Regions from separate parts of the Vibrio sp. NH-UV-68 genome, predicted to be linked through region 1. Evidence: riboswitches for the same ligand, from Rfam matches in the RefSeq annotation. Region 1 holds a riboswitch; the other holds the start of a gene.
The links. A riboswitch is a leader RNA that binds a small molecule or an ion and turns the genes downstream of it on or off. The one in region 1 is predicted to bind lysine.
Positions count from the first base shown of each region.

Region 2: linked by a shared signal. The riboswitch ahead of lysC (lysine-sensitive aspartokinase 3) and the one ahead of ViNHUV68_RS05285 (Na+/H+ antiporter NhaC family protein) in region 1 are both predicted to bind lysine.

Region 1 covers NZ_CP134975.1:1,119,403-1,134,649, forward strand. Annotated here, with positions in the region: gene ViNHUV68_RS05220 (SDR family oxidoreductase) at 1-27, shown strand, start outside; gene ViNHUV68_RS05225 (NAD(P)/FAD-dependent oxidoreductase) at 38-1,318, shown strand; gene ViNHUV68_RS05230 (DUF1365 family protein) at 1,320-2,096, shown strand; gene ViNHUV68_RS05235 (class I SAM-dependent methyltransferase) at 2,112-3,359, shown strand; gene ViNHUV68_RS05240 (DUF2878 family protein) at 3,372-3,899, shown strand; gene ViNHUV68_RS05245 (chalcone isomerase family protein) at 3,853-4,398, shown strand; gene ViNHUV68_RS05250 (DUF3833 family protein) at 4,395-4,928, shown strand; gene purB (adenylosuccinate lyase) at 5,016-6,386, opposite strand; gene hflD (high frequency lysogenization protein HflD) at 6,538-7,155, opposite strand; gene mnmA (tRNA 2-thiouridine(34) synthase MnmA) at 7,179-8,300, opposite strand; gene ViNHUV68_RS05270 (hypothetical protein) at 8,496-8,765, shown strand; gene ViNHUV68_RS05275 (inosine/guanosine kinase) at 8,962-10,266, shown strand; gene ViNHUV68_RS05280 (H-NS family nucleoid-associated regulatory protein) at 10,414-10,827, opposite strand; lysine riboswitch at 11,350-11,531, shown strand; gene ViNHUV68_RS05285 (Na+/H+ antiporter NhaC family protein) at 11,646-13,247, shown strand; His leader region at 13,423-13,559, shown strand; gene hisG (ATP phosphoribosyltransferase) at 13,610-14,506, shown strand; gene hisD (histidinol dehydrogenase) at 14,512-15,247, shown strand, end outside.
Region 2 covers NZ_CP134975.1:2,776,333-2,791,579, reverse strand. Annotated here, with positions in the region: gene yjgA (ribosome biogenesis factor YjgA) at 1-475, opposite strand, end outside; gene pmbA (metalloprotease PmbA) at 585-1,928, shown strand; gene lysC (lysine-sensitive aspartokinase 3) at 2,001-3,356, opposite strand; lysine riboswitch at 3,470-3,647, opposite strand; gene ViNHUV68_RS12695 (aminotransferase class V-fold PLP-dependent enzyme) at 3,869-4,990, shown strand; gene ViNHUV68_RS12690 (PglL family O-oligosaccharyltransferase) at 5,030-6,805, opposite strand; gene uvrA (excinuclease ABC subunit UvrA) at 6,874-9,696, opposite strand; gene galU (UTP--glucose-1-phosphate uridylyltransferase GalU) at 9,828-10,703, opposite strand; gene ViNHUV68_RS12675 (response regulator transcription factor) at 10,815-11,462, opposite strand; gene ViNHUV68_RS12670 (single-stranded DNA-binding protein) at 11,745-12,290, shown strand; gene csrD (RNase E specificity factor CsrD) at 12,453-14,465, shown strand; gene ViNHUV68_RS12660 (MSHA biogenesis protein MshI) at 14,471-15,247, shown strand, end outside.

The sequences.
Region 1 (15,247 bases):
ACGACAAAATTACTCGCTCAAGGTTAGGATTTACTCGATGAAAATAGCAATTATAGGAACAGGAATTTCTGGCTTGACGTGTGGCTATTATCTTCATAAGCAGCACGATGTTACTCTGTTTGAAGCCAATAACTACATCGGTGGACATACTGCCACCGTTGATATTGACCTTGATGGCACCCAATACGCCGTTGATACGGGCTTCATTGTCTACAATGACAGAACCTATCCTAATTTTATTGCCTTGATGAAGGAAATTGGGGTAGAAGGCATTCCGAGTCAGATGAGTTTTAGCGTTCGTAATGATGCTAACGGCCTTGAGTACAATGGACATACGATAAGTACATTGTTTGCGCAGAAACGCAACTGGATAAACCCCAAGTTTTACTCTTTTATTTTCGAGATATTACGCTTTAACCGTATGGTGAAAGAGATCGCCAATCAGAAACAGCAAAGCGAGAAAACGCTCGGCGACTTCTTGCAAGAACACCGTTTTAGTGACTTTTTCTGCGATAACTACATTTTGCCAATGGGCGCGGCGATCTGGTCTTCAACTTTGGCAGACATGCGTGCTTTCCCGCTGCCATTCTTTGCTCGCTTCTTTCTCAATCATGGGCTGCTTGACGTCACCAACCGTCCACAGTGGTATGTGATTAAAGGCGGTTCAAGAGAGTATATTAAACCGTTAACTCAAGGTTTCTCTGAGCGTATACGCCTCAATAGCGCCGTGGAAGCCGTGGTTCGTGATGCTGCGGGGGTGACACTGCATGTTAATGGTCAGTCTGAACGCTTTGATCAAGTGATCTTTGCTTGTCATAGCGACCAAGCTAAACAATTGTTAACCGATGCGGGGGCAATAGAGCAGCAAATCCTCGGCAATTTGGCTTACCAAGCAAATGAGGTAATCCTACACACTGACGACAGCTTGCTACCCAAACGTAAAGCGGCGTGGGCGGCATGGAACTATTGGCTTGAGGGAAGCGATGACGAGCAATCGCGCGCGCCAACCTTGACCTATAATATGAATATATTGCAACACATCGACGCACCACAAACCTTCTGCGTGTCATTAAACAGTCGTGAACAGGTTAATGCCGACAAAGTGTTGCGTAGCTTTGTCTACCACCATCCTGTGTTTAATCGCGAGTCAATTGAAGCGCAAGCAAGACGCGATGAAATTAATGGTATGTCACGAACTTGGTTCTGCGGCGCCTACTGGTATAACGGTTTTCATGAAGACGGTGTACGCAGTGCATTAGATGTCGTGCGCGGTATTGAGCTGGTGCAAAGTGAGCTTAACACGCAGGGAGCGGCTTAACATGTCACAGCAAACCCATAGTCGATTATTGGTCGGTAACGTGCGCCACAGACGTTTTACGCCTGTTGAGCACGCATTAGAGTATGGGTTGTTTATGCCATGTTTGGATCTCGATGAAATCGACTTGCTCGAACAGCAAGTGTGGGGGTTTGGCCGTCGCTGGTGGCATTGGGCTCGATTCAAGCGTAGCGACTACCTCGGTGACGGCAGCTTAAAAAGCGCTGTGTTTGAAAAAGTCTTTGATTTGTCAGGAGAGCGATTAACCGGGCGGGTTGAAGCAGTTATTCATCTGCGTTATTTCGGTATCTATTTCAGTCCCGTTAATTTCTATTATGTGTACGACGACAACAATCAGTGGCGCTATTTACTGGCTGAAGTTAGTAATACGCCATGGAACCAACGTCATTACTATTTACTCAATGCTGATGATGAGTCGACATGGCACCATCAAAAGGCCTTCCATGTTTCGCCGTTCAATCCAATTGACCAACAATATCAGTGGAAAATAAAGCCGCTCAAACAGCGATTATCGATACATTTAGAATGTCATCGAGACATTAAAGAGTTTGATGCTACGCTTAAAATGAGTAAACACCCCTTTAACTCGAAAGTATTACTAAAGCAGTTGATCGCAACACCCATTATGGCAGTAAAAGTAACCATCGGCATCTACTGGCATGCGCTAAAACTTTGGATTAAGAAAGCCCCATTTTACTCGCACCCTAAATACCAACCAGGTACGAGTAAAGGCTCAGAAAAGCACGAAGCAGAACAATAACAAGGAGCTTTGGAGATGATAAACTCGCAAACCTTACCGTTTCCCCGTCAACTGACATCAGTACAAAAGACCGCTAGGAATATCGCATTCTCATGCCTTGGCAAATTGCAAGTTGGCTCTCTAACGGTTATCGAGAATTTCGTCGATGATGCCAGTCAGGGAGTAAGAGAAAACTTCGGTAAGCCTCAAGATGGTCAGCCAAGCGCGATCATTGAAGTTAAGAACCCCGCTTTTTACGCTCGTTTGCTCAAAGGCGGTAGTATCGCTGCCGGTGAAGCGTATATGGATGGGTGGTGGGAAAGCCCAGATTTAACCAAGCTTATGGAGCTAATGGCGCTTAACCTCTCAGCTTTAGATTCGATTGAGAGCCGTTCAAGCTTGCTGTCGAAGCTGATGTATCAAGTTACCCATTGGCTCAACCGTAATACACTTGTTAACTCGGCGAAAAACATCGAAGCGCATTATGATCTAAGCAATGAACTCTACCAAACGTTCCTCGATGAAAAAATGTTGTACTCATCGGCAGTGTTTACCAATCCAAATGATTCGTTAGAGCAAGCCCAAGTCAACAAAATGGAGCGACTTTGCCAACAGTTAAAACTGACAAAAGATGATCACGTGATCGAAATAGGCACTGGCTGGGGAGCCATGGCGATTTATATGGCCGAGAACTATGGCTGTCAGGTCACGACAACCACAATATCAGAGCAGCAATATCAATATGCCAAAGCGCAAATTGAGCGCAAAGGTTTAAGCGAGCAAATTACCTTACTCAAGCAAGACTATCGTCTGTTAGAAGGCCGTTTTGATAAACTGGTTTCAATAGAGATGATAGAAGCCGTGGGTAAGCAGTACTTAACTTCTTATATTCAGAAGTGCCAGTCATTACTTAAAAGTGGTGGTTTGATGGCGATTCAGGCCATTACCATCGCGGATCAGCGTTACGATTACTACAGTAACAATGTCGATTTTATTCAAAAGTACATTTTCCCTGGTGGTTTTTTGCCCTCAATTACTGCTGTGACCCAAGCTACGACTAAGCACAGTGACTTGGTGATGCGTGATCTATTCGATATAGGCCAAGATTATGCCCAAACGTTAAAACAGTGGTATATCCGGTTTAACCAACAGCACGAGAGGGTGGCGCAATTAGGTTTTGATCAGCGTTTTGTCAGAATGTGGAACTATTACTTTTGTTACTGTGAAGGCGGTTTTAAAGCGCGTTCAATCAGTACCGTTCACATGACTTTTGAACGACCATAAGGTAGAGACCCAGTGTCTATTAAGCGACTGTTATTGATATCAACTTGGTTTCAAATCATCTGGTTATTGGCCGTTATTGGTAATGACAACTGGCAGTGGCTAACCTTGAGTCTAGTAACTCTAACTATTGTTATCAGCTATCTGTACGCCGGTTTGCGCCTGCTCAAATCGGCCTTTGTGGTGTTACTTGGTATCACCCTCGATTACCTTAATTTGTCAGTAGGGCTATTTGAGTTTGGTGCAACAAGTTTTCCTCTCTGGTTAGTTGGATTGTGGGGAATCTTTGCTTGGTATGCGTTTTATTTACACTCTGTTTTGACCCGTTATCCACTTTATCTCGTATCACTAGTTGGAGGTGTTGGCGGAGCATTGAGCTATGTTGCAGGGGCGAATCTTGGCGCTGTGACTTTTGGTCTGTCTTTACCTTACATGCTTGCGATCCTGTTTTTGCAATGGTTCGCAGTGGTCTATGTGATTATGAAGGTGTTGGGTCATGAGAATCGCGATACTAATAGCAACGTATTTGGTGTGGATGAATAGTGCACTCGCTTCTACCGTTTTATCGTCTAAAAGTGACTGGCGAGCATGGCCTGAAGTTGGTCAGGCGCAGTTGTCAATGCTGTTCTTTGATATTTACCAGTCACAGCTTTTAACCCCTAACGGTCAATATCAACTCAGTCAAGATGTCACGCCGCATCCTCTTGCTTTATCGATTACTTATCAACGCGACATTAGTCAAAAACAACTATTGGAAGCAACCCGAGAGCAGTGGCAAAAGTTAGGCTTTGATCCGCTGCAAACCAAGCAATGGATCGATGAGTTGACGACAATTTTCCCCAACATAACCCAAGGCACTAATCTGACTTATGTGACGGATGGTCAGCAGGGGCAGTTCTATTATGCCGGTCCACAATCAAGTTCGCAGCTCATTGGCCAGATCGCCGATGAATCTTTTAACGATGCGTTCGTGGCTATTTGGCTTTCCCCACAAACGCAGTACCCAAGTTTACGAGCAAGCTTAATAGGAAACAATCAATGAAAAAGTGGATGTCATACTTACTCGCTTCAGTCGCTATGATGATTGGCTTACTAGGCTGTTCGGCGGATATTGATGATTATCATCAAACCCAGCCTCGTTTTGATTTATTTGAGTATTTTCAAGGAACGTCGACCGCTTGGGGCATGGTGCAAGACTACACTCATCAGCAGACCCGTCGTTTTGAAGTTGACATTGTTGGCACTGTTGAGGGAAATACACTCACACTCGTCGAGGATTTTATCTTTGATGATGGAGAAAAAAGCCAACGAATATGGACCATTGAGCGATTGGGTGATGGTCAATATCAAGGTCAGGCTGATGACATCATTGGTGTTGCCAAGGGGCGAGAAGTCGGTAACGCGTTGCAATGGCAGTACGATTTTGAGCTCAAGATGGAAGACTCATCGGTGGTGGTAACCTTTGATGACTGGCTCTATCGTCAAGACGAACAGCATATTTTTAATTTAACCAAAATTAAGAAGTTTGGGTTAGAAGTTGGACGCATTACGCTGTTTTTTCAAAAGCAATAAGGTGATTGAGCTTTGTCATGATGATGGCAAGGCGCAAAAAAAAGGTTGACGCTTTGACGTCAACCTTATGCTAGCTTTTAAGCTTTATTATAGCTTATCGGTCAGCTCGATGGCTTGGCCAATGTAGTTTGCTGGCGTCATCTCTTTTAGACGAGCTTTCTCATGCTCAGGGAGCTCAAGACCATCAATGAAGACACGCATAGCTTCCCCATCGACACGCTTACCACGAGTTAGCTCTTTGAGTTTCTCGTATGGCTTTTCAATACCATAGCGACGCATAACCGTTTGTACTGGTTCAGCAAGTACTTCCCAGTTTTTGTCTAGCTCGGCAAGAAGTGCTTCACGGTTAACTTCAAGCTTGCTGATCCCTTTTAAGGTTGAAGTGTAAGCGATCACCGCGTAGCCAACACCCACACCTAGGTTACGAAGAACCGTTGAGTCCGTAAGGTCACGTTGCCAGCGAGAAATTGGTAGCTTTTGCGCAAGGTGGCCAAAGACAGCGTTGGCAAGACCTAAGTTACCTTCAGAGTTTTCAAAGTCGATAGGGTTGACTTTGTGTGGCATGGTTGATGAGCCAATTTCACCAGCAATAGTCTTTTGTTTGAAGTGACCTAAAGCAATGTAACCCCAAACGTCACGGTCGAAGTCAATCAAGATGGTGTTGAAACGTGCAACAGCATCGAACAGCTCTGCGATGTAATCGTGAGGTTCGATTTGAGTGGTGTAAGGGTTCCAATTAACGCCAAGAGATTGAGTAATAAACTCTTCACTGAACTGGTGCCAGTCTAGCTCAGGGTAGGCAGAAAGGTGAGCATTGTAGTTACCCACAGCGCCATTGATTTTAGCTAGAATCTCAACATTTTCGATCTGCTTATATTGACGCTCCATACGGTACGCCACGTTAGCCATCTCTTTACCCATCGTTGATGGAGAAGCTGGCTGACCATGAGTGCGCGAGAGCAGTGGTATGTCACGGTACTCAACAGCAAGAGTTCTAATCGCATCAATGAGAGTACGAATTTCTGGAAGAATTACTGTCTCACGCGCTTCTTTTAGCATCAGAGCGTGCGAGGTATTGTTAATATCTTCAGAAGTACATGCAAAGTGGAAGAACTCATTGACGGCATGCAGCTCAGGAACATCAGCCACTTTTTCTTTTAAGAAATACTCAACCGCTTTTACATCGTGGTTGGTGGTGCGCTCGATCTCTTTGATACGACGCGCGTCTTCCTCAGAAAAGTTGGCAGCCAGGTCGTCTAGGAATTGGCTTGCTTGTGCGCTGAATGCGGGCACTTCAGCGATTTCAGCAGTAGCAGCAAGCTTTTGTAACCAACGAACTTCAACGATAGTACGGTACTTTAATAGACCGTACTCACTGAAAATCTCGCGTAACGCAATTGTCTTGCTTCCGTAACGGCCGTCTACTGGTGAAACAGCAGTCAATGCTGACAGTTCCATGATGTTCTCCTGAATTGGGTTTCTAAATTTCGTGAGCTTTATACCAATAACTACGGCAATTGTCACGAATATTGCGCAAACGTTTGCGCGGGTTTGATGTTGTGCAAAAAAAATCAGCTCGAGAGTTATCACGAGCTGATTTTTATAAAGTTTACATGCGAGCTAACAGGATCTGTGCCTGCTCTACCATTTTTTTACGACCAAAGATGAGATGACGACGTTTACCACCGACCTGTCGCCATAGCACAGCACTGCGAATGCCTGAAAGCAGTAAAGCACGAACCTTGTGTTGGCTTGAGGTTTGTTGCAACACTGAAGGGGTGCCAGTGACTTGAATTCTTGGGCCTACTGGGCTTATCACATCAAGATAAACGCTGGCTAAGTTGCTGATCATTTGCTCATCAAGCAACTCAAAGTGCTCCAGTTGGCGTTCAAGCATTTGCAGACGATCACCAAGCTGCGACATCGCGTCATTACGGCTTTGCAGCTTACGCTCCAATGCCAGTAAGCTAATGATATAGCGAGTAATCTCACTGCCACTTGGGGTGCTGTCGATCCCTTTCACTAAGCATTCTAAGCCGAGTTTTAAATCTGATTCTCGGCCATAAACACCAACGGTATTAGGAGGGTTGGTGTTTAAGATTGCTTTTAATGAAGTTTCAAACGCGTCAGAGTCACAGTGACCGTTTTTGGCGACTTGTTGCACTAAGGCAACCGCTTGGCAGATTCCAGCAAAGGCGATAGTACGGTCATAAAGTGTGTTAGCCACGTAGTTCTACTCCTGATGGTTACTTAAATGCGCGCTTCAATGATACCGCCACCTAGACAGACTTCGCCTTGATAGAAGACAGCGGATTGTCCTGGTGTTACGGCAACTTGCGGCTGGTCAAAGATAACTTTAATGTTTTCATCGTCAATTGGGATGATAGTACATGGGATATCTGTCTGACGGTAGCGCGTTTTTACACTGCATTGTAACGGTTGTTTAATTACTTCGCGATCTACCCAATGCAACTGAGATGCGAGCAGCCCCTGTGACTTCAGTAACGGGTGGTCAGCGCCTTGAACGGCAATTAACACGTTGCGTTTTAAGTCTTTCTCTGCAACGTACCAAGGGTCTTCGTGACCGCCACCGCCTTTTTGTCCGCCAATATGCAGACCTTTACGCTGGCCTAAAGTGTGGTACATCAAGCCTTGGTGTTCACCGATAACTTTGCCGTCAGGGGTTTCGATCTTACCTGGTTGAGCGGGTAGGTAGCGCGAAAGGAAGTCGGTAAACTTACGTTCACCAATAAAGCAGATACCAGTCGAGTCTTTCTTCTTGGCCGTGATCAAATCTTGTTCTTCAGCAATGCGGCGCACTTCAGGCTTCTCAAGCTCTCCGACTGGGAACAAGCTACGGCCAATTTGTTCGCTGCTAAGCGTGTATAAGAAATAGCTTTGGTCTTTGTTGCCATCAACGCCGCGTAGCATTTGCGGTTTTTCACCATTTTGTGGAAATGAACGGCGTACATAGTGACCCATCGCAATGTAATCAGCATCGAGAACTTCGTCTGCGAACTCCAAGAAAGCTTTAAATTTGATCTCTTTATTGCACAAAATATCAGGGTTCGGTGTACGACCTGCTTTGTATTCTGCAAGGAAGTACTCAAATACATTGTCCCAGTATTCTGCGGCAAAGTTAATGGTATGAAGGTGAATGCCTAGCTTGTCACAAACCGCTTGAGCATCGGCAAGATCTTCTGCTGCTGTACAGTATTCTTCGTTGTCATCTTCTTCCCAGTTCTTCATAAACAACCCTTCGACTTGATAGCCTTGTTGCTTAAGAAGATAAGCCGAAACGGATGAATCAACACCACCGGACATACCCACGATGACTTTCTTTTGACTGTTATCAGTACAGTTGTCAGACATTACTAAACACCACTTAAATTAACCGGACGCAAATTCTATCAGAAAGCATAACGAGGGGACAGATCCGAGATCATCCTCACATTTCGCTAACGGCCATTGTTTGACCAAGTAACACGACAAAATCACGCTTTATTGTCTATAGAGTTTGTATATATGGCATAGTAAGCAAAATTCAAGATAGGCAAGGTAAATACAATGAGTGATGAGAACTCGATAATCGAAGAAGCTCAGTTGATCGAAGTGATTGAGAATCAACTTGAAGATGGCAATCCGGTTAAAGTTAAAGAGACCTTGATGCGCCTGATGATGACGGGTAATTCAAAAGAAGATGCAGTGGCTATGATGGCTTGTGCCGTGGCGATTGAAATATTTGATGTGTCAAAAAATGACGGCCAGTTCAACTTAAAACGCTACAGTGACAACTTAGACCGTTTACCTGACTTAAGCTTTATGGAAGGTGAGTAAGGGCCTTTATTTGCCGATTATTATGAGTTTACAGCTAGTAGACTCATTTTTGCATATTGGAGCAACCACGGTGAAGCCTTGAACCGTGGATAATGAATTAACGCAGCAAACGTTTGCTATAATTCCTGATATTGCCGCACTGAAAACGGCGATGTAGAATCCGGCATCCTTTCATCCCTTATTCAGAATCAGCAATATGAAATTTCCTGGTCAACGCAAATCCAAACACTATTTTCCGGTTCATGCTCGTGATCCACTGGTTACTCAAGCGCAAGATAGCAAGAAGATGTCACGAACGCACATTATTGGTATTGACCAAACTTTGGTTGATATTGAAGCCAAGGTGAGTAGTGAGTTAATCGAGAAATACAATCTGAGTAAGGGACACTCATTAGTTATCGATGATGAAACCGCAGAAGCGCTTTATACCGAGTTAAAAGAGTACGCTTTAATTACTAATGAATATGCGGGCGGCACTATAGGCAACACACTCCATAACTATTCGGTTCTTGCTGATGACCGTTCGACCTTATTGGGCGTAATGAGCCAAGACATCAAGATTGGCAGTTATGGCTACCGTTATTTATGTAACACGTCTAGCCGTATGGATCTGAACTATTTGCAGGGCGTTAACGGTGCGATTGGACGCTGCTTTGCACTGATTACTGAAGATGGTGAACGTACTTTTGCGATTAGCGAAGGTCAAATGAACCAACTCCACCCAGACAGTATTCCTGAGAAAATTTTCAAAAATGCTTCAGCGCTCGTCTTAACCGCTTACTTGGTCCGTTGCAAAGCAGGCGATCCAATGCCCGAGGCGACAATGAAAGCGATTGAGTACGCCAAGCAGTATCATGTCCCAGTAGTGTTAACCCTAGGCACAAAATTTGTTATTCAAGACGATCCTGAATTTTGGCAGGCATTTTTACGCGATCACGTCAGTGTTGTTGCCATGAATGAGGATGAAGCGGAGGCGCTAACTGGAGAATCTGATCCATTAGTTGCCTCTGATAAAGCACTAGAGTGGGTAGATTTAGTATTATGTACTGCTGGGCCACTGGGGTTATTTATGGCGGGCTATACGGAAGAGGCGGCAAAACGTGAAACCTCATTACCGCTTTTGCCAGGTAGTATCGCAGAATTTAACCGTTACGAATTTAGTCGTCCCGCATCGAAAGCACTGTGTGATAATGCAATTAAAGTTTACTCACATATTTCACCTTATATGGGTGGCCCTGAGAAAATTAAAAACACTAATGGTGCTGGCGATGCGGCACTCTCTGCCTTATTGCATGATATGGCCGCTAATAAATACCATAGAGAAAATGTACCTAATTCGAGTAAACATACTCACTCATACCTGACTTATTCATCTTTTTCTCAAGTATGTAAGTATTCAAATCGCGCAAGCTATGAGGTTTTGGTACAGCATTCCCCGCGTCTTTCAAAAGGGCTGCCAGAGCGTGAAGATAGCTTGGAAGAGGCATACTGGGAGCGTTAAATCGAAGCCCCTTGAACGATACTTAATTTTATCGTTTAGAGAATAATGGTGATTGAAATTTCATTTAGACCTCATACTTATGAGGTCTTTTTTATACCAGCCACAAAAAAAGCGCCATTCAGGCGCTTTTTAAATAATACAAAATGGTTAGATTAGGAACTCGTCGAGTGACTTACCTGCGTCTAATTGCTCTTGGATTGATGATGGTGTACGGCCTTGACCTGTCCAAGTTTTTTCTGCGCCTGAAGCATCAACATATTTATATTTAGCTGGGCGAGGAGCGCGTTTTGTTTTTGCCTTGCTTTTGGTTTTTGACTCTCCAGCAAGAGCAGAAATTAACGCTTCTACATCAATTCCATCTTTAGAAATTTGCTCTGCAATCGCAGCCAGTTTCGCTTCTTGCTCAGCGGCAGCGGCGCGCTCAGCTTCTTCAGCTTCTTTACGCTCAGCAACCACAGTAGTTAATTTGTCGAGTGCTTCTTCAAGCTGCTCTAGAGTCAGATCACGAGCAAATGCACGTAGACTACGAATATTTAATAGTGTTTTTGTTAGTTCCGACATTTATTCATCTCTTCATATATAAGTTGTCGATGCAAGAATCATAAACCTCTATTTTTAATAATACAATCCAATAGAGATAAATTTACATAAAATAATCATATTTGATGGAAAAGATAAACATAAAATGACTATTTCAATTCAATGTTAGTGGTTAAGCTAGAAAATAGGTAACTGCGTTCCATCCATTTCATAAAGATGTGAAACCTATTATAAAAATCATTATATGAGCGGCTTAGCATATATTGTTCACTTTAACTTATAGGTTTGTTATTGCCAAGGAGGGTGTGGCATTAGAAATAGTGAATTTAGTCACTCATATAAAGGTAGCGGCTGTTATTGAACTGGATGAGTATTCAAAAGATATTCAGTAATGGATTAAGCGATTGAACCATAAAAATTAACAATAAAACTTGGAATAATCTGTTGAATCGAGTGCTGAGTTAAGTACAATGAACGCAACCTAATGCGGTGTGATGGTTAAATTATTGTTAAATTGATTTTTCGGTAGTTTAAAGTTTCATCACTCGCGGTAGAGGCGCGGGATAAATAAGTAATGTTTGTTGGGGTGATGCCAATGAACAAGCAGGAAAGGTTATTTCGCCGAAGTGAGTTGCCCTATCAAAGGTGCTTGCTGGGGTTACACTCGAAAGGGGTAACACTGCCATAGTCTATAATTTGTTAAACTATGGAGCGCTACTGTAGGGCTGGGTAAAGCATTCGCTTACCTATCGCTTATTTCAACTCAATTGTTTGGAAATGAATTCCTGCAATTAGTCTGCAGTAGATCTCTAACCATTTATTACTGGTTTTTGAAGATCATGAATTTAATTGATTTTGCATTATCTCCTTTATCTCTTTTGCCACCACTTGTGGCTTTGAGTTTAGCTATCATTACTCGCCGTGTGCTGGTTTCGCTTGGTGTTGGTATCGCACTTGGCGCGGTTTTGCTTAACGACTACTCGCTAACCAATGCTGCTGGCTACGTTGGCACGACCGTTTCGAGTGTTTTTATTGAAGACGGTGGTATTAACACTTGGAACATGAGTATTGTCGGTTTCCTTATTCTGCTTGGAATGATGACCGCTTTACTGACATTGTCAGGCGGTACTCGTGCATTTGCCGAATGGGCACAAACTCGCGTTAAAAGTAAGCGGGGCTCAAAGCTTTTGGCTGCGTTTCTTGGCGTGTTTATCTTTGTCGATGATTACTTTAACAGTTTAGCGGTGGGGGCGATTTCTCGTCCGGTCACTGACCGTTTTTATGTATCACGAGCTAAACTCGCGTATATTCTTGATTCTACTGCAGCGCCTATGTGTGTGATCATGCCAGCATCAAGCTGGGGTGCGTACATCATGACGATCATCGGTGGCATCTTAGTTTCTCACGGTATAACTGAGTACTCTGCGCTTGGCGCGTATGTTCGATTGATCCCGATGAACTTCTATGCAATTTTTGCTCTATTGATGGTCTTTGCTGTTGCATGGTTTGGCCTAGATATTGGTAAAATGCGCGACCATGAGATCGCCGCTTCGCGCGGTCATGGCTTTGCCAAAGAGCAAGCTGATGATGCCCAAGAAGCTCATGAACTTAATGAAGAGCTTGATATTGTTGAGAGCGAAGGCGGTAAAGTTTCAGATCTAGTGTTACCGATTGTTTTTCTTATTGTAGCCACTATCGCCTCGATGCTTTACACCGGTGGTCAAGCATTGGCCGCAGATGGCCATCAATTTAATCTACTCGGCGCGTTTGAAAATACCGATGTTGGCATGTCACTGATCTACGGTGGTTTAGTTGGCTTGGCGGTTGCGCTATTTACGGTGATCAAACAAGGGATTGCCACAGGTGAGATCACACGCACCTTGTGGATTGGTGCAAAATCTATGTTCGGTGCGATTTTAATTCTTGTCTTCGCATGGACAATCGGTTCGGTTATTGGTGACATGAACACGGGTAAATACCTATCATCACTAGTTCAGGGTAATATTAATCCACACTGGTTACCGGTGATCTTGTTCTTATTGTCCGGTTTGATGGCGTTCTCGACCGGTACTTCATGGGGAACATTTGGGATTATGCTTCCTATCGCTGGTGACATGGCGGGCGCTACCGACTTGGCTCTGATGCTGCCAATGTTGAGCGCGGTGCTGGCTGGTTCGGTATTTGGTGATCACTGTTCACCCATTTCAGATACCACCATTTTGTCGTCAACGGGGGCGCGCTGTAATCACATTGATCACGTCGCTACTCAGCTACCTTATGCCTTGTCCGTCGCGGTTGTATCGTGTATCGGCTTCATTACCTTAGGTATGACGGCTTCGGTCGCGATCTCTTTTGCGGCTGCAACGGTGAGCTTTATTGCGGTTTGTGTACTGCTTTCGGTTCTCTCTAGATCAAAAATGGCGGTGTGTAGCGACGCCTAACTTATTGTCATTCAGTCGTATGAAAAGGGAGCGTTAGCTCCCTTTTTATTTGTTATATACAAATTGAAAAAAGTTTAAATAAATAGTTGAAAAAAATGTCCGCCTTAGTTAGTGTGGATATCAACCAAGCGAAACTGAAGAGCTTATTAACTATGCGCCTAATCGGAATGAACATTCATCACCATCATCACCCAATCTAGTCTTTCGGGAGATGCGCGCATACCCGGGAGATAGGAAACTCCCGGAGGCTAAAATCGCAAATTACAAGATTTAGAACCCTCGGGAGATACACTCTTCCGAGGGTTTTTTAGTTTTACAGTTTAGAAATTACATATTTGAAAAATTTGCACAGGGATAAAGTCATGCAGACACAACGCTTAAGAATCGCCATCCAAAAGAAAGGTCGCCTAAGTAAAGAGAGCCAAGCTCTGCTTAAACAGTGTGGTGTGAAGTTTAATGTAATGGGTGAGCGTTTGGTCGTCCACGCTGAAAACATGCCCATCGATCTGCTATTAGTGCGAGATGACGACATTCCGGGTCTGATTATGGATGGTGTGGTTGATTTGGGGTTCATTGGTGAGAACGAGCTAGAAGAAGTTCGTCTTGATCGTAAAGCTCTTGGAGAGCCAAGCGAATATGTTTCACTGCGCCGTTTAGATTTTGGTGGTTGCCGACTCTCTATCGCACTGGATAAAGATGAAGAGTATCAGGGCCCTCAAGATTTGGCTGGTAAGCGAATTGCCACTACCTACCCACAATTACTAAAAGCCTATATGGATAAACAAGGCGTGCCATTTTCGACTTGTATGTTGACGGGCTCTGTCGAAGTAGCGCCGCGAGCAGGTCTAGCGGATGCGATTGCTGACTTAGTCTCTACCGGTGCAACTTTGGAAGCAAACGGTCTCAAAGAAGCCGAAGTGATCTTTGAATCAAAAGCCACGCTAATCCAGCGACTGGGTGAGTTTGATGCAGACAAGACCGCGTTGATTGAAAAACTGCTTACTCGCATGCAAGGCGTTCAGCAAGCAAAAGAATCTAAATACATCATGTTACACGCGCCAGTTAGCAAGCTTGAACAAATTAAAGCACTCCTGCCGGGTGCGGAAGACCCAACCGTTTTGCCTTTGTCGAGCGATCAAGAAAAAGTCGCCATTCATCTTGTCAGTACCGAAAATTTATTTTGGGAAACCATGGAACAGTTAAAAGAGCTAGGGGCGAGTTCGATTCTAGTCCTACCAATTGAAAAAATGATGGGGTAAGCGCGATGAGAACGGTAGTTTGGCAATCATTAAGTGAATCGCAGCAAGCGTCGATCCTTGAGCGTCCAGCAATCACGCAAGGCGCAAACATTACGGCGGCAGTGGCCGACTTGATTGGTCAAGTTCGTCAAGATGGCGACTCGGCGTTGCTTGCGCTAACTGAAAAATTTGATGGCGTAAGGCCGCAATCGATTCGAGTTTCAAGTACCGAGATAGACGAAGCGTGTTTGCGTTTATCCACCAAAATGAAGCAAGCGCTTGAACAAGCGTATGACAATATTGCTAAGTTCCACAAGGCGCAAAAACCACAGCCGATCAAGGTCGAGACTCAGCCGGGCGTGATGTGCGAACAGGTAACTCGTGCGATTCAGAAAGTCGGCCTCTATATCCCAGGGGGAAGTGCTCCACTGCCATCAACCGTATTGATGCTTGGGGTTCCGGCGAAAATTGCTGGATGTCGCAAAGTGGTGTTGTGTTCACCTCCACCGATCGCCGATGAAATTCTTTATGTCGCAAAACTGTGTGGTATTGATGAAGTGTATAACGTCGGCGGTGCTCAAGCCGTTGCGTCTATGGCCTACGGAACCGAAACCGTCGCGAAAGTCGATAAAATTTATGGCCCTGGTAATGCGTACGTAACAGAAGCAAAACGTCAGGTCAGTAATGATTTCCGCGGCGCCGCGATTGATATGCCGGCGGGGCCTTCTGAAGTTCTAGTGCTTGCCGATGAAACCGCCGATG
Region 2 (15,247 bases), 1.5 Mb from region 1:
CTTTAGCTGGCTTACCGGCTTGTTTCTCTTTGTTGGCTTGGCGAGCCAATTGACGTAATCGCTGACGATCCGCACTTGGATAAAGCTCGGTTGCCTCTGAGATCGCTTCATCGCCTTTTTCCACAATACGGTCACGCAGCTGCTCAAGTTTGTGTAACTCTGCTGTTGCCTGTGAGTGTTTGTTGCGGACTTTATCTAGCGCTGCTTGCAGTGGTTCGATATCTTCAAAACGCATTAACTTACCAATGTATTGCAACTGACGACGACGTGCTTCGTTCTTGAAGCGTTGGGCGTCTTTTATTGCATCGGCTAGGTCTTCACTCAAAGGAAATTTTTCTAGAGCCGACGGTCTAAGTTCAACCAGCTCTTCACCAAGCTTTTGTAGCTCTTCCATGTCGCGTTTCATTTCGGTTTTGCTGACCCAAATGATCTCTTCTTCTTCTTCCCATGGCGCTTTTTGGTTTTTACGTGCCATCTTTCTACCCTAATATGACCATCTATTTCTCTATTTTAACAAGAATCGTGGGGAGAAAGCGAAATTCTTGTTATCCTAATGGCAATTGATCTTAAGAAATGAAGTAGATATGGACGTAAGAGAGCAAGTTGCTCAACAGCGCGTTGAGCTAGAAGCTGCAGTAGCAAAGGCATTGGAGATGGCAGCAGCGAATTCTGATGCGGCTGAAGTGGCGATCAGTAAAACCACAGGCTTGAGTGTTTCTACCCGTATGTGTGAGGTGGAAAACGTCGAATTTAATAGCGATGGTGCTCTTGGCATCACGGTTTATCGTAACCAACGCAAAGGCAGCGCGTCGACTTCTGACTTAAGTGAAAAAGCCATTGAACAGACGGTGCGAGCGGCGCTTGATATCGCTCAGTTCACCTCTGAAGATCCTTTTGCTGGTCCTGCTGCGAAAGAGTTGATGGTCAAAGATATTCCTGAACTTGACTTGTTTCACCCAGACACGCCGGATCCAGACAGTGCTGCTGAGGTGGCGATTGCTGCCGAACAACAAGCCTTGTCATTTAGCGATAAAATCAAACAAAGCGATGGCGCGAGTTACGATAGCCACTACGGTTTGAGAGTATATGGCAACAGTCACGGTTTGCTCGCCAGTTATGCGTCTAGCCGCCATAGCACCAGTTGCAGTGTCATTGGCCAAGGCCGCAATGGGGAAATGGAACGCGACTACAGTTACACGGTTGCACGTCATAAAGATGATCTTTGGACTCCTCAAATGGTCGGCCAGAAAGCCGCTGAAAAAACCGTCAGTCGTTTGGATGCGCAAAAGCTCAAAACCGGTCACTATCCAGTGATGTTTGCAGCGGATGTGGCAACGGGATTGTTGGGGCATTTAGTGATGGCGATCAGCGGCGGCAACTTGTACCGTAAATCGTCGTTTTTACTTGATCAATTGGGGCAACAAGTACTGCCTGAATGGTTTAACGTATCGGAAAAGCCACACATACTGCGCGGTTTGGCATCGAGCCCATTCGATAGTGAAGGGGTGTTCACTCAAGATAGAGAGATCATTACAGATGGTGTGCTCGCCACGTACCTACTAACGAGCTACGCCGCGCGTAAAATGGACATGACACCAACCGGTCACGCGGGCGGGATTCACAACTGGTTTGTTAACTCGACTGGGCAGAATTTCGAACAGATGCTCAACGAATTAGGTACCGGTTTATTGGTTACTGAAGTGATGGGGCAAGGTGTTAACATTGTTACCGGTGATTACTCTCGTGGCGCCGCTGGCTTCTGGGTTGAAAATGGTCAAATTCAGTATCCAGTGTCTGAAATTACCATCGCGAGTAATTTAAAACAGATGTTCAATCAAATTGTCGCTGTGGGCAACGATGTTGAAACGCGGTCTCAAATTCAGACTGGTTCTATTTTGCTTGAGCGGATGAAAGTGGCCGGTGAATAGCCACGGTCATCGATAAAAAAGGTTGGCGCGGGCCAACCTTTTTTGTTTGTCTTGATTGTTACTCGATGATTGTTACTCGGCTTCAAATAGCTCGGCATGCAGCTTTTGGATCGCTGACTTGGAAACAGACTCATTGACCAAAAAACACAGATTGTGCGGGCTCGCACCGTAACAGATCATACGTAGATTGAAGTCTTCTAGTGTACCAAAGACTTGTTTTGCATAGCCTTTGCTTTCACTCATGTTATTCCCAATCAGTGCCACTAAACATAAGTTATGTTCAACCTCAACACTGCACAGCTCTTCGAGCTCGAGTTTGGCCGCTGGTGGTAATTGCGGAGCGCCGCCAGAGGTGCCAGTTTGATCTAAAGTCAGTGAGACACTGATCTCTGAGGTAGTAATCAAATCGACCGAGACTTTATGTTTAGCCAAAATTTCAAACACTTTGGCGAGAAAACCATATGCATGGAACATTTTCGCACTGCGCAGCGTGACCATGGTTTGATTGCAACGTAATGCCAAGGCTCGAAACAGAGGTGAACTTTCGACTTGGTGACGAATCCACGTTCCGCCTTTTTCTGGCTCTTTCGATGAACCCACAAAGACCGGAATGTCATGGCGTAGTGCTGGGACCAAGGTCGATGGATGCAGAATTTTAGCGCCGAAGTTGGCCATTTCAGAAGCTTCACTAAAGCTGATTTCTGGAATCGGTGAGGCTTTAGCGGCAATCCGTGGATCGGTGGTGTAAATCCCCGGAACATCAGTCCAAATCTCTAGACCTGCCGCCGCAACCGCTTCGGCAATCAAAGCTGCACTATAATCACTGCCACCGCGACCAAGGGTTGTGGTGTTGCCTTGGTCATCTGAGCCAATGAACCCTTGAGTGACGACAACGTGTTCTTGGCAAACAGGAACCAAAGCGGTTTTGGCTAGCTCACCGATACGCTCGAGGTTGGGCTCTGCTTTACCAAAATTATCATCGGTGCGCATGATATCGCGGATATCGAAACGTACCGCGTTAATGCCACGCTCTTTCATTAACTGCGTCAGTAAGTGAGTCGACATTAATTCACCACATGCTACTAGGTGATCAGTCAGTTTGTTGCTTGACTGAATTGACGCCGCTTCAGCCAGGCTGGTCACGGTATCAAGAATGGCATACACCTCACTCGCTGCTTGAGTTGGCTCATTAAGCTGATTGAGTACCGCATCGTGAATGTGGGCGAGTTGGGCCAATAATTCACTACGACGACTGTGATCTTGCACCCCATTGGCGAGCTCAACTAAGAGATTTGTCACGCCGGAGCACGCACTACTGACGACCAGTTTGGTGTTCGGGTTATTTTCGATAATTGCAGCACAGCGGCTCATTGCTTCAAAGTTTGCAACGCTTGTTCCACCAAATTTAGCTACATTAAAACTGCTCACAGCGTATCTCCCACGACTTCCTGAAATAAAAAATTTGGTCATTAGACCAACATCCAATGTTTTTACTTTGATGAAGAGAGTTGAGCGAAAGAGAGGTCTATTTTTGAATGATGTACCTCAGAAGCTCATCATCAGACGGGGCTGATGACAGTCGTAGGGATTCAACCCTAACAACCGATAGATCCAAGCCGACACCCCGGAACTACCTCGGCACTGCTCCCCCTCGATGGATTGTGTTGGAGTTGCGGCTCCACAACACACCTACCTGGGCAGTGCTCCTCTTCTGCAAAATAATTTGCCAGTGGCATAAATATTCACCACTTATTTCTGCATTGAACGTGTTTCTTCGTATGATGTCAACGAGAATTTGTTGCTTAATGGCATTTTAAAATTAACAAACTTGTGACACTGGTTTGACCTGCCGACTTTGGGCTAATTGCCGGGTGATTGGAATTCGATTAAGGTGGAAAGTCACAACAAAGACAACAACAAAAATAATTATGGAGCAGCCAATGACAATTCAAAGTTTTATTCCTCCCCAGCGCATCCTTATGGGACCAGGACCTTCAGATATTTCTCCACAAGTTTTGCAAGCTTTGAGTCGCCCAACGGTCGGCCACTTGGATCCTTTGTTTGTTGGCATGATGGACGAGTTAAAGGCACTACTCAAATACGCGTTCCAAACGGAAAATGAATTTACCATCGCGGTGTCGGCTCCGGGTAGTGCTGGCATGGAAACTTGTTTTGTTAATTTGATTGAGCCGGGTGAGAAAGTTATCGTCTGTCGCAATGGGGTATTTGGTGAACGGATGCGTGAAAACGTGGTTCGTGCTGGTGGTATTGCCGAAGTCGTCGATGATGAGTGGGGCGCACCAGTGTCTGTCGATAAAGTCGAGCAAGCACTTAGCGCTCACCCAGACGCTAAAGTGCTGGCGTTTGTGCATGCAGAAACCTCGACTGGCGCTTGTAGCGATGCACAAGCGCTCGGTAAATTGGCCAAGCAACATGGCGTGCTAACCATTGTCGATGCCGTAACTTCGCTTGGTGGTGTGCCGTTAAAAGTAGATGAGTGGCAATTGGATGCGGTCTATTCTGGCAGTCAAAAGTGTCTGTCTTGTGTGCCGGGATTGTCGCCAGTGACCTTTTCTGCTGCGGCGATCGAAAAAATCCAATCACGCACAACACCAGTGCAAAGCTGGTTTCTCGATCAGAGCTTAGTGTTAGGCTACTGGAGTGGTGAGGGTAAGCGCAGCTATCATCACACGGCGCCAGTCAATAGTTTGTACGCGTTACATGAAGCGCTATTAATGCTGAAAAATGAAGGCTTGGAGAATGCTTGGCTGCGCCACCGTGAGATGCATGAAAAGCTTAAGCAAGGCTTAGAAAAGCTGGGTTTTGAGTTTGTTGTGGCTGAAGCGTCTCGTTTGCCACAACTGAATGCGATTTATGTTCCACAAGGTATCGATGAAGCGAAAGTACGCTCTCACTTGCTCGAAACCTATAATTTAGAAATTGGTGCTGGCCTTGGTGCGCTGGCCGGTAAAGCGTGGCGAATCGGCTTGATGGGCTATGCTGCGCGCCATGAGAACGTCGCACTGTGCTTAAGAGCGCTCGAAGAGTCCTTAACTCAGTAATCACACTTTAAGCGACAGGGCGGCCTTATGGTCGCCCTTTTAGTGTGCTAGCCGTTGATTATCAGCTTTTAAAGCGTCGATGTCAGGAGCGATATAGTGAATCTGTGAAAAATCGCGATTGGGGAATAAGAATGTCGCTTCGGCACGGATCTGTTCGGCTTTAATCGTGTCGTCAATGCCTTGATACGCCAAAATTAAGTTGCTGTAAAAGGCTGGTCTCGGTTTGTCCTTAATCATCGACAAAGACCAGTCAATGTAAGCTTGAATGTACTGGCTATTTTGCTCAATAAGACCCAGATTAAGATAGGTACTGTAAATGTCCCAATCGTAGCGGTCCTGCCAAACGATGGCGTTAGAAACGCGCTCTAGGATCTGTGGATCTTTAGGCTGTGAACGCTCAAATTGAGTGAGCACATAGTTGGTGTGTAGAGCGCTCAACATATAGATACTGGTGACGATAGGGACGATCAAGCTAGCCACTCTTAGTGCGGCTTTTGAAATAAAACTCAATGATAAACTGCGGTAGCGACTGGCGCGTTGGTCAACCCAAAACAGCAGAATAATAAAGGTTAACCAGTGTATTGATGAGTGATAAAACGGGTACTCAAGCTGGCTGTGCAATACGATAGGCACAAACAGGGCGAACATGGCTAAACGTGTGCCTTTCTTGGCTTGAAATAATCGGGCTAAGACGAATAACGCCGCCAGTATAATCGCCAACAAAGGCAGTAATCCCCCTTCTACTCCCCAATAAAGCAGTTCATTGTGCGGGTGATCCATGGCGGCAAGCCCAGGTTGATAACTTGGGTTGAGCTGATGTTGGCGTGCGGTATAAACCAAATACTCCGGCTCAAAGCGGCCGTATCCATAACCGGTAAACGGCTTTTCAATCAACATATCTAACGCTTGTGGAAAGGTATATTGTCTTGGACTTTCAAGGTTGGCTTTGTGGCCAATCAGCGTTGAAGATTGCCCCGGTAAAGCCGAAAGAGAGAAACCGATAACGATACCAAGCGTAATCGAGACTATCCAACCCCAAAAACGCTTTTTCGTCGCAAAGCGATAAAGGTAGTGCAGGAGAAAAACAACGCCTAACACCGCCCCTAACCAGCCGGTTCTGGACGCTAAGACAATCAGTAGGGGGAGCGTCACTATCGGGGTGAGATAGAGCAAGGCGACTTCACTGATTCGGCGTTGGTATTTGGTTGGATGACGTGCCAATAAGTACCCCGACAGTGCCAAGCCAGTTGCCAAAAAGCTGGCCATTACGTTGGGCTGTTGGAAAATACCATAAGGGCGATTATTGAGCGTGTCGTAGCCAAACACATTGTCTGGCTCGAGGAGTAACAATTGCACCCAGCCGAATAGGCTTTGAATCAACACCGCAATGACCACAAACCACAACAGGCGCTGTTTTTGTTTGTTGCTAAAACGTATCTGTTGTAATACCACAAACAACAAGTACCCCGCCCATAAACCAATTAATCTGCCGGCGGCCAAATCGGGATTGGCGCTAGTATAGAGAACGGGCAGTGTCATCATGACACAGCAGATGAATAATCCTAGAGTAAGTTTGTTGTAACGGAGCGCTCCTTCCGAGCCGATCTGGTAGAAACCAATGGCAAGGGAGAAGCTGATGGCGAGCCATGTCGTGGCATTAAAAGATAGTGCAAGCCCAGAGCCGCCCGGATTGGGCATAAACCAGTGCATCGCTAGCAAAAATACGATTGCAATAGAAACTAAGAAAGGTTTGATTAACGGCGGCTTTGGCGCCTTTATTTCCAGCTCTGTTCCAGCTACATGCGTAGTCGCCATAAATTACAACACCTCAAAAAAACAGACCAGTGAGGTAGTCACTGGTCTGTTAATCTTACAACTAAATGCTAACTTAACATAGGTTTAAGGAATCGCGCTGTGTGTGACCCCTCAACCAGCGCTACCGCTTCGGGAGTGCCAGACGCAATAATATCGCCACCACCTTGGCCTCCTTCAGGCCCTAGGTCAATAATCCAGTCAGCGGTTTTTATCACATCTAAGTTGTGTTCAATCACCACGACCGTGTTGCCATGATCACGTAGGCGATGCAAGACCGCAAGTAGCTGCTTGATATCGTGGAAGTGCAGACCTGTCGTCGGCTCATCGAGAATATACAACGTTTTTCCGGTATCACGTTTGGATAGCTCTCGAGCCAGTTTAACGCGTTGCGCTTCACCACCTGAAAGGGTTGTTGCGGCCTGACCAAGACGAATATAAGAGAGGCCGACATCCATTAAGGTTTGCAGTTTTCGTGCAATCACAGGGACGGGCTGGAAGAATTGATGAGCATCTTCGACCGTCATCTCTAGCACTTCATCAATGCTCTTGCCTTTATAGCGAACCTCTAGTGTTTCGCGGTTGTAGCGCTTGCCTTTACACACATCACAAGGGACATAAACATCAGGTAAGAAGTGCATTTCAACCTTGATTACGCCATCTCCCTGACACGCTTCACAGCGACCGCCCCGGACATTAAAGCTAAAACGCCCTGGTTTATAACCACGTGAGCGTGACTCTTGGGTTCCTGCAAACAGTTCACGAATTGGGGTAAAGATGCCGGTATAAGTGGCGGGATTTGAACGCGGTGTTCGACCAATAGGGCTCTGGTCAATATCGATAACCTTATCAAAGTGCTCTAACCCTTTAATCTTTTTATACGGCGCTGGCATGGCGGTGGTGGCGCCGTTAAGCTGGGTATGAGCAATTTTAAAGAAAGTATCGTTGATTAAGGTTGATTTACCCGATCCAGAAACACCGGTAATACAACTAAACAGCCCGACAGGGATCTCGAGGTTGACATTCTTTAAGTTGTTACCAGAGGCACCAATAAGTTCGACGACTTTTTTACTGTCTCTAGGCGTGCGAGTTTCAGGAATGGCGATCTGCTGTTTGCCACTTAAATACTGACCTGTTAGCGAGTTAGGGTTGGCAATGATCTCAGCCATGGTGCCTTCAGCAACCACATTGCCGCCATGAACACCAGCGCCTGGACCGATATCAATCACATGATCAGCCATCCGAATTGCATCTTCGTCATGCTCAACCACCAGTACCGTATTGCCTAAATCGCGCAGGTGGGTAAGGGTTTTCAGAAGACGTTCGTTATCACGTTGATGCAACCCAATGGAAGGCTCATCAAGCACATACATCACGCCGACGAGTCCGGCACCAATTTGGCTCGCCAAACGAATACGCTGCGCTTCGCCACCAGAAAGGGTTTCGGCACTGCGGGATAAATTTAAGTAGTTGAGACCGACATTGACTAAGAATTGTAGTCGGTCGTTAATCTCTTTCATCACTTTTTCAGCGATTTGCGCGCGTTGGCCTTCTAGTTGCAGGGAGGCAAAAAAGCTCAGCGCATCGGCGATACTTAACTCAACGATCTGCGAGAGCGTGGTATCGTTAATAAAGACATTCCGTGCCTCTATGCGCAAGCGGCTGCCGTCACAGCTAGCGCAGGTTTTGGTCGAAATGTATTTGGCTAAATCTTCTCGGACGGCATTGGATTCAGTGTCACGATAACGGCGTTCTAGCGTATTTAGAATCCCTTCAAATGGGTGACGTTTAACGCGAATATCACCGCGGTCATTGATGTATTTGAACTCGATCTCAGCTCGGCCTGAACCGGTAAGAATGATCTCTCGGGTCTTTTTCGCCAAGGACTTAAACGGCACGTGAAGATCAAAACCATAATGTTCAGCGAGCGATGAAAGCATCTGAAAGTAGTAATAATTCTTTTGATCCCAACCGCGAATGGCTCCTTGCGCCAAACTTAAACTGTCATCGACAATCACTCTGGCCGGATCAAAGTATTGCTGGACGCCCAAGCCATCACAGGTATGACAAGCACCTGCTGGGTTATTGAATGAAAACAGGCGCGGCTCAAGTTCTTGCATGCTATAGCCACAATGTGGGCAAGCAAAATTGGCGGAAAAAACCACTTCATCGTCTGGGCCTTCCATCGGTGCAAGTATCGCAATCCCGCCAGAGAGCTCTAATGTGGTCTCAAAAGATTCGGCTAGCCTTTGTTGCAAGTCATCGCGGACTTTGAATCGGTCAACCACCACCTCAATCGTGTGTTTCTTGTGTAATTCAAGCGTCGGAGGATCGGAAAGATCGCAGGTTTCACCATCGATTCTGGCGCGGATAAAGCCTTGCGCGGCTAAGTTCTCTAGGGTTTTAACGTGCTCGCCTTTTCGCTCTTTGACGATTGGCGCCAGTAACATCATTTTTGAGCCAGCGGGTAATTCCAATACTTTATCGACCATCTGAGAAATGGTTTGCGCCGCAAGGGGGACTTTGTGCTCTGGACAGCGAGGTTCGCCAACGCGAGCGTAAAGTAAACGCAGGTAATCGTAAACTTCGGTGATGGTTCCAACCGTGGAACGCGGGTTATGTGAAGTGGATTTCTGTTCAATCGATATCGCTGGCGACAAGCCTTCAATATGGTCGACATCGGGTTTTTCCATCAAGGATAAAAACTGACGCGCATAAGCAGAGAGTGATTCGACGTAACGACGTTGGCCTTCTGCATAGAGGGTATCAAAAGCAAGCGAGGACTTGCCTGAGCCTGATAAACCAGTAATGACAGTGATTTTATCTCGGGGAATGGTGAGATTAATGTTCTTCAGGTTATGGGTGCGGGCGCCGCGGACTTCTATCTGATCCATGCTTATCACTCTATGCAAAAATTAGTTGGCTAAGTATTACATAGTGTGAGAAATGTGCAAATAAATACTGGATAAAAAAACAGTAAAGGCAGCCGTTTAAGCTGCCTTTCATTGCCACTCAAAGGCTGATATTACTCGTTCTCTTTGGTGGTGGTTTGTTTGCCAAGTTCTGAAGTCTTGGTGTCTTTAAGGTAGAGGTTTTCAAAGCAGTAATTGGTCGCTTCGATATATCCTTCGACGCTACCACAGTCAAAACGCTGACCTTTAAATTTATACGCAAGTACGCAGCCCGCTTGTGCTTGTTTGAGCAGCGCATCGGTAATTTGAATTTCGCCGCCTTTACCGGGTTCAGTATTTTCAATCAACTCAAAAATATCTGGGGTTAAAATGTAGCGACCAATAATGGCAAGGTTGCTCGGCGCAGTGCCTGGCTCAGGTTTTTCTACCATGTTATCGACGCGATAAATATCGTCTTTGATCATTTCACCGGCAATAACGCCGTATTTATGGGTTTCATCCGCTGGCACCTCTTGCACGGCGACAATCGAACAGCGGAACTGCTTAAATAGGGCAACCATTTGGGCGAGTACGCCTTGCTGCTCGTTAACGCATAAGTCATCGGCTAAAACCACCGCAAACGGCTCGTCACCAATTAATTCACGCCCGGTCAAAATTGCATGGCCGAGGCCTTTCATCTCACGTTGACGAATATAGGTGAAGTTGGCGGTATCAATAATATCGCGAATATCAATCAGCAGATCTTCTTTGTTGGTGCCACTGATCTGGTGTTCGAGCTCATAATTCATGTCAAAGTGGTCCATGATCGAGTGCTTACCACGTCCAGTGACAATACACATACCATCCATACCTGCTTGAATTGCCTCTTCGACGCCATATTCAATCAGTGGTTTGTTCACCACTGGCATCATCTCTTTTGGCATTGATTTGGTCGCAGGTAAAAAGCGTGTACCGTACCCCGCGGCTGGAAATAGGCATTTCTTAATCATCAGTAGAACCCTTTAACTTGTTATTATTCGTCAAACTGGCGCAACTTTATCATGAAACCCTAAATGAGATAATCACTGTGCGCTCAGAATGACGAAACAATCGTCGTCGATTTAGTTTCTCATATGTTGTTTGGCCCAAGCGGCCGCTTGAACGCGGTTTTTCGCCCCGAGTTTTTTGAAGATCTTTTGCAAGTGTGATTTCACGGTAAACTCGCTAATAAACATGTCTTCGGCGATCTGTATATTTGAAGAGCCATTCATTAGGCAACGCAAAATTTGAATTTCACGTGCGGTCAGATCGACTGTGGCTGGAGTGGTTTGCGTATCGACGACACTGCGATAGTGAAACAGCAATTGAGCGGTCACTTTTCTTGGCAGCCAGTTTTCTCCGTTGATCACGGCTTCACAACCGCGCATGATCAAATCAATATTGATGTCTTTATAAAACACCCCTTTCAAATGGCCAAACGCTAAAAGCTCGTCGGTGGTCAATCGCTGGCTCACGTTAAACACAATGGTTTCAAACGATTTGTCGGCTAAGGGTAGGGCGCGTATCTGGCTTTTAAGCTTAGTGTAGTTATGGTAGTCAACCAGCAAAATGCGATGTTTGTGTTGTTGTAAGGCGAGTAGCAGTTCGTTTGGTATTATTCGTGGTATTACCATCCCCAACTTTTGTTCTAGTTGATCGATAAACGGATGTTCAAGCGATGAGTCTTCACATAGGAAGGAGATGGTTCTGGTATATATGCTTCTAGCCATAATGTCCTCTAATACTAAGGTTGTAATAATTGAATCTCAGAGTGCAGCAAGTCTTAGAGGCGCGCTAATTTTGGTTGAGTGTTTGCGCTGCGATTCATATGGCTAGGTAATTTACTGATTACTCAGCATAGTTACAGTTTGAGACGACTCTAAAAACGGACTCAGTTTGATGTTGCTTGATAAACTGAAACGACATTGTGGTTGAGAGATTTGTTGCGAGCACAAAGCGTGTTATCCTTATGCGCTATTTTCTGAACAACCCAAATTTAGACGGAGCGAAACATGGCTAGCCGTGGAGTGAACAAAGTTATTTTAGTCGGTAATCTGGGCACTGACCCAGAGGTACGTTTCATGCCGAGTGGCGGTGCAGTTGCCAACATTACTATTGCAACGTCTGAATCATGGCGTGATAAAGCGACGGGCGAACAGCGTGAAAAAACAGAGTGGCACCGTGTCGCTTTGTTTGGCAAGTTGGCCGAAGTGGCGGGCGAATATCTACGTAAAGGCTCTCAAGTCTATGTAGAAGGTCAATTGCAGACGCGTAAGTGGCAAGACCAAAGCGGCCAAGACCGTTATACAACGGAAGTTGTGGTCCAAGGTTACACGGGTGTTCTGCAAATGTTGGGTGGCCGTGCGCAAGGTGGTGCACCAGCTCAAGGTGGTATGGGTCAATCTCAACCTCAACAAGCTCAGCAAGGTGGTTGGGGACAACCTCAACAGCCGGCGATGCAAAAGCAGCCAGCGCAGCAACCGCAATCTCAGCCACAGCAGGCGCAGCCTCAATATAATGAGCCGCCGATGGATTTTGATGACGACATCCCGTTTTAGACGTTTGTTATCGAAAAAAAGCCGCGCTTGTCGCGGCTTTTTTATATAGTTACCTCAGCAACTCGCCGAGAGTATAAGTCGTTGACTACACTAATCTCTATAAGCTAAAAGCATCCGCTAAATAACCGAATATTATCGATTGAGAAAAGGAATTCTGCATTCATGAGGTACACGCCTACCTTAAAACTGAGTACACGCTTGGTTGCGTTTGTAACTGTTATTGTTATCAGCGCGATGTTTATCCTGTTCTTAGGTGGCACTTTATCGTTCAAACGATTAGGCCAAGAATATCTTGACCATTCTTTGCAAGGGATCGTCGATGTTGTCGATAAAGAGATGGAAGACCCTGACGCGGCGTACTCTCTTCAGCGTTGGATGCCGAAAATGTTGCAAGCCTCAAGTGTTGTTGAAATGGAGTTGCTCTCTTCATACGGTGTAATTTATCGCTTCAAAGATACTTCATCGAAAGTGGCGAGCGAGTTGTTGTATGAGGTGGAATACACCCTAGAACGTAATCGCGGCTACCAAATTCGCTTTAAAGCAATCCCGCCTTATATTGGTTTTGGCTATTCGATGCAGGCGTTGTGGTCGATCACGCTTGCGGTTGGTTTGGTGGTGTTCTGTTTGCTGCGTGGTTTGAAGTGGCTCAAAGAACAACTGTATGGTTCAGAAATGCTCGAAGAGCGTGGACGGATGATTTTAGCTGGTCGAGTCGAAGAGTACGCCAAAGGCGATGAGCGAGAGTGGCCTTATACCGCCAGTGAAGCGTTAGACCGATTAATTGAAGAGCTGCAAGATGCGCGGCAAGAGCGCAGTCGTTTCGATACCTTTATTCGAACTCAAACTTTTTTAGACCAACTGACCGGGACGGCTAATCGAGTGCTATTTGATAGTAAACTTGAAGCGGCACTGTCTGAAAATGGCTCCCATGGAGGAGTGTTGATGCTACGGATTGATGATTGGGAGCAGATAGAAGAAGAGCAGGGGAAACAGGTCGCAAATGACTTCTTAGTGGATGTGGGTGAAGGGCTTAATAATGTCATTCAGCGCTACCCCGATGTCATTTTGTCACGTTACTACAGCTCTGACTTTGCCATCTTCGCTCCGAGTTTATCGAGTAAAGATGTCTCTCATATCGCCACTCAATGTCTGAAACAGATTACCAAGCTCACCCCGCCGTTGCCTCTCGATGTTGACAATTGGGTTCACATTGGCGTGAGTATGTACCGTGAAGGAGAGAGCCAAGGGCGCATCATCGATGAAGCTGAAACCGCATTGAAAAGTGCTCAGTTACAAGGGATGAATACTTGGAGTCGTTTTCATAAGCACCATGTGCAACAAGACGAGCGAGGCAGCGTTCGCTGGCGGACACTTTTTGATGTGGCATTAAAACCAGAACACATCTACATTTTTGCCCAGCCGTGTTATTTGCTTAACTCACATCAAGAGCTTGTCTGTGAACACCATGAGCTGTTTGCGCGAATCAATGATCCAGAAAAGGGAGTGATCAAAGCTTCTAGGTTCAACTCAGCAATTGAATCCGTTGGGTATGAAGGGGTTCTCGATAAGGCTGCGTTTTCTGCCATTATGCAATATTTAAAACAGTCTGATAGTTCAGAGAGTTACTCGATCAATTTGCATGTGGTACCTTTTGCGGATCGAGAGTATTTTAAGTGGTTTCGTGATGAAATTCTGCAGCTTAGTATCAGCCTGCGCCAGCGATTGATCTTTGAATTCACCGAAGCGCGCTTGGTTAAACATCTTGATTACATGCGGCCCGTGACCAAAATGATCGTGGGGCTTGGTTGTCAAGTCGCGGTCGGCCAAGCAGGTCGATCAATTGTCAGTACGCATTATCTCAAAGATATACCCGTGAGTTATTTAAAACTGCACCGTAGCTTGATAAAGAGAATCGATCAGCGTGATGAAAACCAGTTGTTTGTCAGAAGCTTACTTGGGGCATGTGAAGGGCTAACCACCAAGCTTATTGCGGTTGGGGTGGATAATAAGGCCGAATACCACACCAGCGTACAATTAGGCATTCATGGAGTACAAGGGCGATATTTGAGTGAAGAAACGCAGTTATTGCCCCTGCAAGCGTCGCTCCTTCCAGCAAAACCGCCAGAACATAAAGTGCAAATCGGTCGTCGCAACCGGTGGCGTAAAGCAAAGTGAATTAGATGAGCATTCAATCGATAATCAATAGGTTTAAACGCAGCGAGCAATCATCGACACATCTCTATGTGGTCGTTCAGCCGAGCGCGTTGTTTTTTTCTTCCTCTTTGCACAGTGAGTTACCGCGTCAGGTTGAGCTTCATGGTCAGCCATGGCAACAAGTGCTAACGGACACGCTGCAAGGGCTGACTATCACAAATGTTAAATTGGATGTGGTATTACACTCTTCACTTTATAAGACCTATCAGATAGACAAACCCAATGTGCCAGATGAAGAGTTAGCTCAGGCGCTGCCATTTTTGCTAAAAGAACTCATCAGTGAGCGAATCTCGGATGTCGTTATTGACTCGATGTATTTGTCGACCAATAACAAGTTGCAAGTTTACGTGGTGGACAAAGGTTTAGTCAGCCAGTTATATCGAACACTGACGTCACTATCTATCGAACTTGAACGCGTCTTGGTTGAAGATGAAATCTGGGGCCATTCAGCGGGCGACTTGAGTCACTTTTTGCTGCTGCAACGCAGCCAACAAGGGGCGTTTCGAGTCAGTGCATTTATTAATGCTCAAAGTGCTTTTCAGCGAACGATGCGCGGCATTACACCGCCATTAACCGGTGTCGCAAGCAGTGTGCTACAGCTCGATGGTATCGCCCTTGAACTACAGCGCTCGATTGATTATCTCTCCTCTCAGCTTCGCTCTGCCCCTTTGCATAAGATGATGATCTGTTGTGATGAAGAGTCGCAGCAAGAGATTGTTGAAGCATTAAATCAACGTTTGAGT